DNA from 2 places in the Mesorhizobium sp. B2-5-4 genome. Region 1 is predicted to be linked to the other one. Evidence: predicted binding sites of a transcription regulator. Region 1 holds the regulator's gene; the other holds the start of a gene.
The links. The regulator LexA, encoded in region 1, represses DNA repair genes until DNA is damaged. The targets are predictions, from matches to a motif close to TGTTCNNNNTGTGTTCNG.

Region 1 (4,415 bases):
GTGAGATGCCGCTGCCGGCACGCGTGTTTTCAGGCATCGAAAATGCCCGCGAAGCCATCGCCGACCACATCAGGGGCAGCATTGGCGGCGCCGAAGGCGAGATCGCGGCGGCGCTGATCGTCGGCGTGCGGGCCGGCATTCCCGATGAAATCAACGAAGCGATGCGGCGCACCGGCATCTATCACATCATCTCGATTTCAGGTCTGCATATGGCGCTGGTGGCCGGCACCATCATGGGTCTGCTGCGCGGCGCCTTCGCGCTGTTTCCAGGGTTTTCCGCGCGCCGGCCGGTGAAGAAATACGCCGCCGCCGCCGCACTGTTTTCGATCGCCGCCTATCTCGTCATTTCGGGCGTCGTCGTCGCGGCCGAACGCAGCTTCATCATGCTGGCGGTGATGCTGATCGCCGTCTTGTTCGATCGCGCGGCGCTGACCATGCGCAATCTGGCGATCTCGGCGATCGCCGTTATCCTGGTTTCGCCGCACGAGGTCGTCGGCCCGAGTTTCCAGATGTCGTTCGCGGCAACCGCAGCCTTGGTTGGCGCCTATGCCGGCTGGGCCGACCACCATGCGGGAAAGACGAGGCCTCCGCCGCCAAAGCGATCCCTACCCGGGTTTCTGACGCGAAAATTCCTCTTGGCGACAGGTGGATTGGCCATGACGTCCATCATCGCCGGCAGCGCGACGGCACTGTTTGCCATCTGGCATTTCCAGCGGGTGTCGCCGCTCAGCCTGTTCGCCAATCTGGCCGTCATGCCGATCGTGTCGATCGTGATGTTCCTGGCCGTCGCTAGCGCGTTGCTGATGCCGTTCGGGTTGGATTGGCCGGCTCTCTACCTCATGGGCAAGGGCCTGACAGCGATGATCGCCATATCGGCGTGGATATCGGAGCGCTCTCCGGTCGATGGAGTCGGGCTGATTTCGCAGCAATCCGTGCTGCTGGTCACCGTCGCGTTGGTCATCGCGACGATGGCGACGACGTGGCTCCGGCTCACGGCGGTGCCATTCGCGCTTGCCGGTCTGTTGACTGTGTCGCACACGCGCGCGCCCGATGTGCTGATCTCGGAAGATGCGCGGCTGGTGGCTCTGTCGATCGGCAATGGCGAACTGGCCGTCAACCGGGAACGTCCGAACGAATTCGCAGCCGACAATTGGAAACGCGCTCTGATCTCCGAAACAATCGTCCTACCGGAAATGTTCGAGGAGACGGACGGGCAATTCGATCTTGCCACTCCCACCGACCTGCCGCTGGGATCGCCGTTCTATTGCCGCGAAGGCCTGTGCCTTGCCAGGCACCCTTCCGGCGCGATCATCGCCTATGTCGAGGATCGCAAGAACACCTGGAAGGCCTGCGCCTTCGCCGACCTGATCGTCGTCAATGACGCGACCGCCTATGACACCTGTCATAATCCGCTGGTTCTCGTCGTCACCAAACGCCAGCTCGCCCGCAAGGGGAGTGCCGCCGTTTTCTTCGATCCCCAATCGGCCACGACGCCGGCTGAGATCGAATTCGCCGTCGACGGACCATACCGGCCTTGGCACGAGCAGCGAAAATTCTCACGCGAGGCGAGGGGGCTGGCCCCCTATAAAAAGGCCGACAAGCCCGATGGCAAGCCAGTTCAGTAGCGCCTGATCAGCCCGACGAGCTTGCCCTGCACCTTGACCCGATCCGGTCCGAAGATGCGTGTTTCGTAGGCTGGATTGGCGGCTTCGAGCGCGATCGAGGCGCCCTTGCGACGGAACCGCTTCAGCGTTGCTTCCTCCTCGTCGACCAGCGCCACGATGATTTCGCCCGGACTTGCTGTATCGGCATTGCGGATGATGACCGTGTCGCCGTCGAAGATACCGGCCTCGATCATCGAGTCGCCCTTGACTTCCAGCGCATAGTGCTCGCCGCCCATGATCATGTCCGGCGGCACCGAAATCGAATGCGTCTGATGCTGGATAGCATCGATCGGCACACCGGCGGCGATACGACCCATGACCGGGATGGACACGGCTGAAACCGCATCATCGTCGTTGCCGGCCGCGGCCAGGCGGGAAGGCGCCGTCGCCGGCCTGATCTGGCGGCCGAGACTGCCTTGGCCAAGGCTGCCCTGGATGACGCTTGGCGAGAACTTCTTTGCCGCATTGAGGCCCGGCGCGATCGAGTCCGGCAGCCGCAGCACTTCCAGCGCGCGCGCCCGATTGGGTAGCCGGCGAATAAAGCCGCGTTCCTCCAGCGCCGTGATCAGGCGATGGATGCCCGATTTGGAGGCAAGATCGAGCGCTTCCTTCATTTCGTCGAAGGAGGGCGGTATCCCGCTTTCCTTGAGCCGTTCGTGGATGAACATCAGCAGTTCATGTTGCTTGCGTGTCAGCATGGCGGCCCCCAAGGCATTGAACGAAAGGTCTGACCAGAATCGAAAAAACAAACCCAGAACAAACACTATCCGTTCCAGTTGTGTTCCGCAACCGTTTAAAGTTTAATGAATTTGTTAACGCGTCTGAAGTTTTTTGCCGCGACAGCGGACTGAGGCCGATCCTTTCCACGATCGGCAGGCATTGAAATCGTTTTGGTTAATGGCCTGTGGCCTATCCACTGATGGGCCTTGGCATCAGTCTTTCGGGGGGCTCTTCGCGGGTGGATTGTACAATTTATGGATCCATTATTCGCGGAACGAAACGAAATCAAAACGCCAACGATTGGTAGCTTAGGGGCGGCGATGGACCCAGGCGTTTGGCCCACTCCGGCCAGCGCATGCCAATAGGCGTCGCGCAAGCATTGAAGTCACCCGGAACCCGCTTGCAAGCTGCCGGCGCGGGCGGCGTATTTGGTCGCGCCGCTGTCTTCGCTATGGACATAGACGTGCAGGGTATAGCCGATATGCGCCGTCATCAGCGCCTTGGCCCGCTCGACGTCACGATCGAGTGCAGCTTCCATGATCGCTGTATGGTGTTCGATCGCAATCGCTTCGCACAATGCCTCCATTGCCTCTTCATAACCGTCCTTCAGGCCAGCCGCGGCCCGCAATGTCGGCGCCAGGCCGAGAAAACGATGATGCCGTCGCAGCTGATCGGCGATGGTCGAGCGGAATCGCATGAGCCAATTGGAAGTCGCCGCGCTCAGCAGCGCCGCATGGAAAGCTTCGTGGTTCTCGTCCCATTTATCGACGGCCGCATCCGAAGGATCGTCGACCGCGGTCTTGCAACGGGAGAGCCGGTAGTGGGCGGTGACAACGGCATCCTCCCACTCCTTGCCGCCTTTTTCCATCGATTCGAGGAACAGGGGTATCTCGACCACCATCCTGGCGCGTGCCAGGTCCTCCAGTTCGGCCCGCGATACCGGAGCGACGGTAAAACCACGATTGCTGATGGCGGTGACAAGGCGTTCGGCCTCTAGCCGCGACAAGGCTTCGCGCAACGGCGTCCAGCCAACACCATAGGTGCCGCGCAGCGCACTCAGCTTGAGCGGGGCCCCGGGCATGAGGCGCGTCGTCAGGATATCGCGCCGCAACAGCTGATAGGCTGCCTCCGTCTTTGTGGAGATCGTTTGATCCTGCATCGCGGTCCACCCATGGTCTGGCAAAGAAAATTATATATGATGTTGGGGCATGGCAAGAATTATATATAATGTTTGACACGGGCCGGCGGACTGACCATGATCGCCGCAGTAGCCGCGCTGGAAGCGGCGTCGATCAAATCTGGGAGGAAATGATGTTGAAGTCGAAATCCGCTTGGCTGTCGGGTTTGTTCTTGGCCGGCGCATTGGTGGTGAGCGCCGGCAGTGCCGCCGCCGATCAAATCCGCATCGGCATCGCCAATTTTGGCGAGCATCCGCAATTGAACGCCGCCATAGCCGGCTTCAAGAAGGCGCTGACAGACAACGGCTTCGTCGACGGCAAGGACGTCGTCTATACGGAGAGCCATACCAATTTCGATGCATCGCTGGTGCCGCAGATGATCGCAAAGCTGCAGGCCGAGCAGCCCAAGCTGATCTACACCATCACCACGCCGGTCTCCCAAATCGCCAAGAAAGCGCTCGCGGGCTCCGGCATTCCGATCGTCTTTGCCGCGGTCACCGATCCGGTGGCGGCCAAGCTCGTGCCGTCGTGGGACTCGGGTGATGAAGGCATGACTGGCGCCACCGATCTTCAGGATGTTGCCGCGGTGATGGCCTTCACCAAGAAGCTGTTACCAAACGGCAAGCGTTTTGGTGTGCCTTACAATCCCGGTGAAGCCAACGACGTTGCCCTGATCGAAAAGATCAAGGCGGCGGCACCGGCCGCCGGTTTCGAGGTCGTGGAAGTCGGCATCGACAACGTCAATGACATTCAGCAACGCATCGCCTCGCTCGCCGGGAAAGCCGATGTGATCTACGGACCGACCTCGAATCTGATCCAGCCGGCGATCGCAGCTGTCTCGGCCGCCGCGCGC
Region 2 (4,415 bases), on a different contig from region 1:
GCCGTGATTGCGCATGATCAGCCGAAGCTGCTCGATGAGGTAGGTCTCGAACAGGTCCGGCTGGGTAACCGTGGTGGCGAAATGACCGGGCGTCGGCATGTGGCCATAGGCCTGGCGAGAGTCGACCTGGGTGAACGAACTCGTGGTGACGCCAATCTCGGGGTAGAAGGCCCGGTAGCGCTTGCTGCTGTCGCCGCCGGCGGCAAGGGCCGCGAAGGAATCGCGCAGGAACTTGGTGTTGCGGTCGTAGAGCACCTGCAGCGCGGCAACGGCCTTTTCGGCGTTGTCGAAGCTCTGCCGGCCAAAAGGCTCGGGCATGACGACAGATTCGATGGCTTGGGGATAGATTCGCTTTTCCATGGCCCAATATAGAGACTTGGGCGGCCGGTTGGGAGGGGTGTCGCCGCCGAAGGCGCCCAAAGCGCCCCTTTTTTCTTCAACCCCGCTGCAGGCTGACCAGCAGAACGAACCCGACGCCAGACTTTCTGAGCGCCGGCGCCTCGATCGTCGAGCCGGCATCGGCGCGCATCATCGGTACCGCCAGGACCGGGGCGGCCAGAACCATCAGGATAAGCGCCGCCCGCGGCAGGAGCCGGAGGGTCTTGAGAGTGTTGGCGGCGATGCGGTTCATGATGTCTGCGCTTTTCTTTTCGAGGTCCGGGCTATTTGGTTTCAGTGGCGAAGGTTGGTCGGGCAGGCGAGATGGCAGAGCCTGGAGGCTTCGTCCCAGGAGCGGGGGGAACGGCCCGCTTCGGCGACGAGAATGGCGAAGAACATTCCAAACAGGCTCATCAGCAGGCAGACGATGGTGAAGCGGCGAGCAAGCATTGGGTCTGTGTCTCCTTCAACACGCATGAGAATGCCCTGACGCCGCTGAACCGGCTCTGATGCCGGCGTTCATCTGCGGTTCAAATTGATTGACGCGACGTTGGCTGGGTCGCCGCCGGCCCCGGACGGCGATCGGGTGCGACAGTCAGCGCATCAGTAAAACGAAAACGGGGCCCGCCGGGCCCCGTTTTGAGATCACTGGGAAATGGTCGATCAGAGCTTGTGCCAAGTCTGGCTCTTGCAGATCAGTCCGCCGAGCACGCAGCCGCTCATCTTGAGCGAGGCGCCCGATAATGTCGCCTTGCCCGAATAGGTCTTGTCGTTTGCCGGGTCGGTGATGTTGCCGGTATATTTGTTGTCGCCGGCCGCCTTGAGCGAGCCGATGGTCTTGCCGGCATATTTGCCGGACTTGAGCGTGATGGAAAATGAACCGCCGCCTGAAATGGCCGCCGTGTCGCCTGCCTGCGTTTTCCAGTTGCCCTCTATCGGATCGGCCCACGCCGCGCCGCTCAGGATTAAAGTGGCCGCCAGGGCCAGGCTCACTTTTCGAAACATGTCTTCCTCCCTCTGGATAGCCGGCCGGATGCTCCGCCTCGCCGGTCTGCCGCTTACGCAAACGTAAGCTAATCCAGCTTCCGTCAAAACAAAAGCGGTGCCGCTACGGAAGACTTTGGCATTTTGAAAGCGCCTAAATTCGCTCTGTCGGCGCGGAAATGAAAACGATCGGCTCGTCGCGTTTGTTTCCCGTGGTTAGCGGAGTGTTGATTGCGGCCGTGAAAATTTTCGTCAAATTTGGCGAAAACCAGCCGAATTGCTGGCCCCGTATCGTTAACGAATTTCTGTGTTTACCTCTTGTTTTAGCTTTGTTTTCCTCAAATTAAGCACGCCATTTAACGACGGATTCAAGCCTGCGCGGCATTCTCGAAAGCATCGAAAGAGCGGCCCGGACAAGACAAACGGAGGCAGCTCTCGGGAGCCAGACAGGGGACTAAAATGGCACGTTTTGAAATGCTTGAAGCAGGCTTCGGCGCCATGGGGGCAACTGCCCAGGCCGACATTCTTTTCGAACTGGGCATGATGTATGCGACCGGCCGCGATTGCGAGACCGACGTCGTTGCCGCCCACAAATGGTTCAACATCGCCGCCATCAAGGGTTCGGTCCGCGCCGCCGAGCTGCGCTCGGAACTCTCGGCGGCCATGTCGAAGGTCGAGATCGCCAAGGCGCTGCGCGAAGCCCGCGAATGGATGACCATGCACTGAGTTCCGCCAGACGGGAACGCTCCGGCCAAGACCGCTGAAAAGACGGTCGGGCCAACAGGGATAGGCTGCGCAGACAGCCAGGCCACAGGCCAACAACAAAAAGGATGCGGCAGGCCGACAGGTCCAAGCCGCCCGACGAACCATGATCCCGAAAGTGGAATCGGGGCCTCGGCAAGATCATGGCCAACAGGAAGACAGGGTAGGTGGGTTGGGTTCACAGCGCGGGGGCGCCGGGGAAACGGCCTGACAGGCAAAAAAGCCACGACCAGCCGGAACAAGGCTGGCGTGGCTTTTTTGCTTGAATGAGGCCTGGCAGGCCCAATCGAGTGGCGCCAATGCGCCTAGACAGGTCCGATGAAGGATGAAATTGTCCCGCCTCTCTGGAAGAAGCGCGGCCGGAGCGGCCGCGCGTGAGTGGAGGAGTTCTATTGTCATGAAAAAAATGAGTATTTTGAGCGCGGCCATTTTCGGCCTGATGATGAGTGCGCCGGTCGCATTCGCCGACGACATCACCGTCTCGGTGGTCGGCCCGATGACCGGACAACTCGCGACCATCGGCGATCAGTTCAAGCAGGGCGCACAGGCCGCCGCCGATGCCATCAACGCCGCGGGCGGCGTCAACGGCTCGATGATCAAGCTCGACATCGAGGACGACCAGTGCGATCCAAAGCAGGCCGTGTCGGTCGCCAACCGCATCGTTGCCAACGGCGTCAAGTTCATCGACGGTCATGCCTGCTCCGGTTCGAGCATCCCGGCCTCGGCGGTCTACGCAGAAGCCGGTGCGCTGATGATGAGCCCGGCGTCCTCGAACCCGGTGCTGACCGATGCTGCGGCAAAGGCCGGCTGGCCGACGATCATGCGTCTTTATACGCGTGACGACGCGCAGGGGGCCTTCATCGGCCCTTGGATCGCCAAGAAGTATGCCGGAAAGAAAGTCGTCATCCTGCACGACAAGAGCGCCTACGGTCAGGGCGTGGCTGACGCTGTCAGGGCAACCATGAATACTGGTGGCCTCAAGGAAGTCTACTATGACGCCATCAACCCCGGCGAGAAGGACTATTCGGCGCTTGTCACCAAGCTGAAGGATCTCAAGGCCGATGTCGTTTATTTCGGCGGCTACCATCCTGAGGCCGGGCTGATCCTGCGTCAGTCGGCGGAGCAAAACCTAAAGTTCCAGCTGATCATGCCGGATTCGATCGCCTCGCCGGAGTTCTGGCAGGTTGCCGGCCCGGCCGGCGAGGGCACCATGTTCGTGTTCCCGTCGGATCCGCAGGCAAAGCCGGAAGCCAAGGCGGCCGTCGAGAAGATCAAGGCGGGCGGCTTCGTGCCGGAAGGCTTCACGCTGTTCTCCTACGCCGTGGTCCAGGCTTTCGCCGAAGGCATCAAGCGTGCCGGCGGCGACGATCCGGCCAAGGTTGCCGAAGCGTTGAAGAACGGCACGCCGATCAGCACCGTTGTCGGCGACGTCACCTTCGACGAGAAGGGCGACCTCAAGAATGCCAGCTACGACATCAACCAGTGGCACGACGGCAAGTACGCGCCGATCGCGCAGTAACCGCTCTGACAGCCCAGGAAATGGCCGGGTTCGTCCCGGCCATTTCTGTTTGCGGCCCGCGATGCGCTCCTGCTATCAACTGGTGGCTGAGTTCGACGCGCTCTGTTCCTCGACGAACCGCACCAGCACCGTCCCGTCAGTGACCTGCGCCCCTTCCCCGGCGATCTCGGCGATCACGCCATCATGCGGGGCGGCGATGGTATGCTCCATCTTCATCGCTTCGAGGATCAGCAGAATTTGCCCCTTGATCACAGCGTCGCCTTTCGCCACGCGCACAAGCTTGACGAGACCCGGCATCGGCGCGCGCAGGCTGCCGGAGGCGGCAGCTGCTTCATCGCTCCTGGCCAGGGGATCCGGCACGGTGAAAGCATATCCGGCAGCGCCTTCGAACACCGTGATGTGGGCGGGCCAGCGGGCGAGGCGGGGAACGGCGCGAAGATCATGCGAATTGGTGCTATCGTAAGGCGCATCGAGCGCCACCCGAAAGCGTCCGTCCGGCCGCATTGAAACCTTTGCCTGAATTTGCTCGTCGCCGAACTTCAGCCGCATGCGCCGCACCACGCCGTGGAAATGCGCATAGCCGGCAAGCGACGACCACGGGTCGTCCGACGACGGCAATGCTCCGGCACCCGAGGCCGCCAGGACGGCAGCCGAGATGATTTCGCCGGTCGGGGGCGCGACCGCCGTCAGCGCTTCCTGGTGTCGGCCGATCAGGCCGGTATCGACGTCGCCTGCTGCAAAATCCGGATCGGCCGTAAGAGCGGCAAGAAAA

Region 2: FJ492_RS11860 (sel1 repeat family protein) is a predicted target of LexA. The motif match lies at 1,682-1,699, and genes of this name have one in related genera.

What each region holds. Positions count from the first base shown of each region.
Region 1 is NZ_VFUR01000001.1:434,860-439,274, reverse strand. It holds gene FJ492_RS02255 (ComEC/Rec2 family competence protein) at 1-1,625, shown strand, start outside; gene lexA (transcriptional repressor LexA) at 1,619-2,362, opposite strand; gene FJ492_RS02245 (GntR family transcriptional regulator) at 2,770-3,543, opposite strand; gene FJ492_RS02240 (ABC transporter substrate-binding protein) at 3,696-4,415, shown strand, end outside.
Region 2 is NZ_VFUR01000007.1:270,355-274,769, forward strand. It holds gene FJ492_RS11845 (AMP nucleosidase) at 1-318, opposite strand, end outside; gene FJ492_RS11850 (hypothetical protein) at 437-631, opposite strand; gene FJ492_RS28740 (hypothetical protein) at 673-828, opposite strand; gene FJ492_RS11855 (DUF2147 domain-containing protein) at 1,042-1,383, opposite strand; gene FJ492_RS11860 (sel1 repeat family protein) at 1,822-2,088, shown strand; gene FJ492_RS11865 (branched-chain amino acid ABC transporter substrate-binding protein) at 2,522-3,643, shown strand; gene FJ492_RS11870 (acetyl/propionyl/methylcrotonyl-CoA carboxylase subunit alpha) at 3,719-4,415, opposite strand, start outside.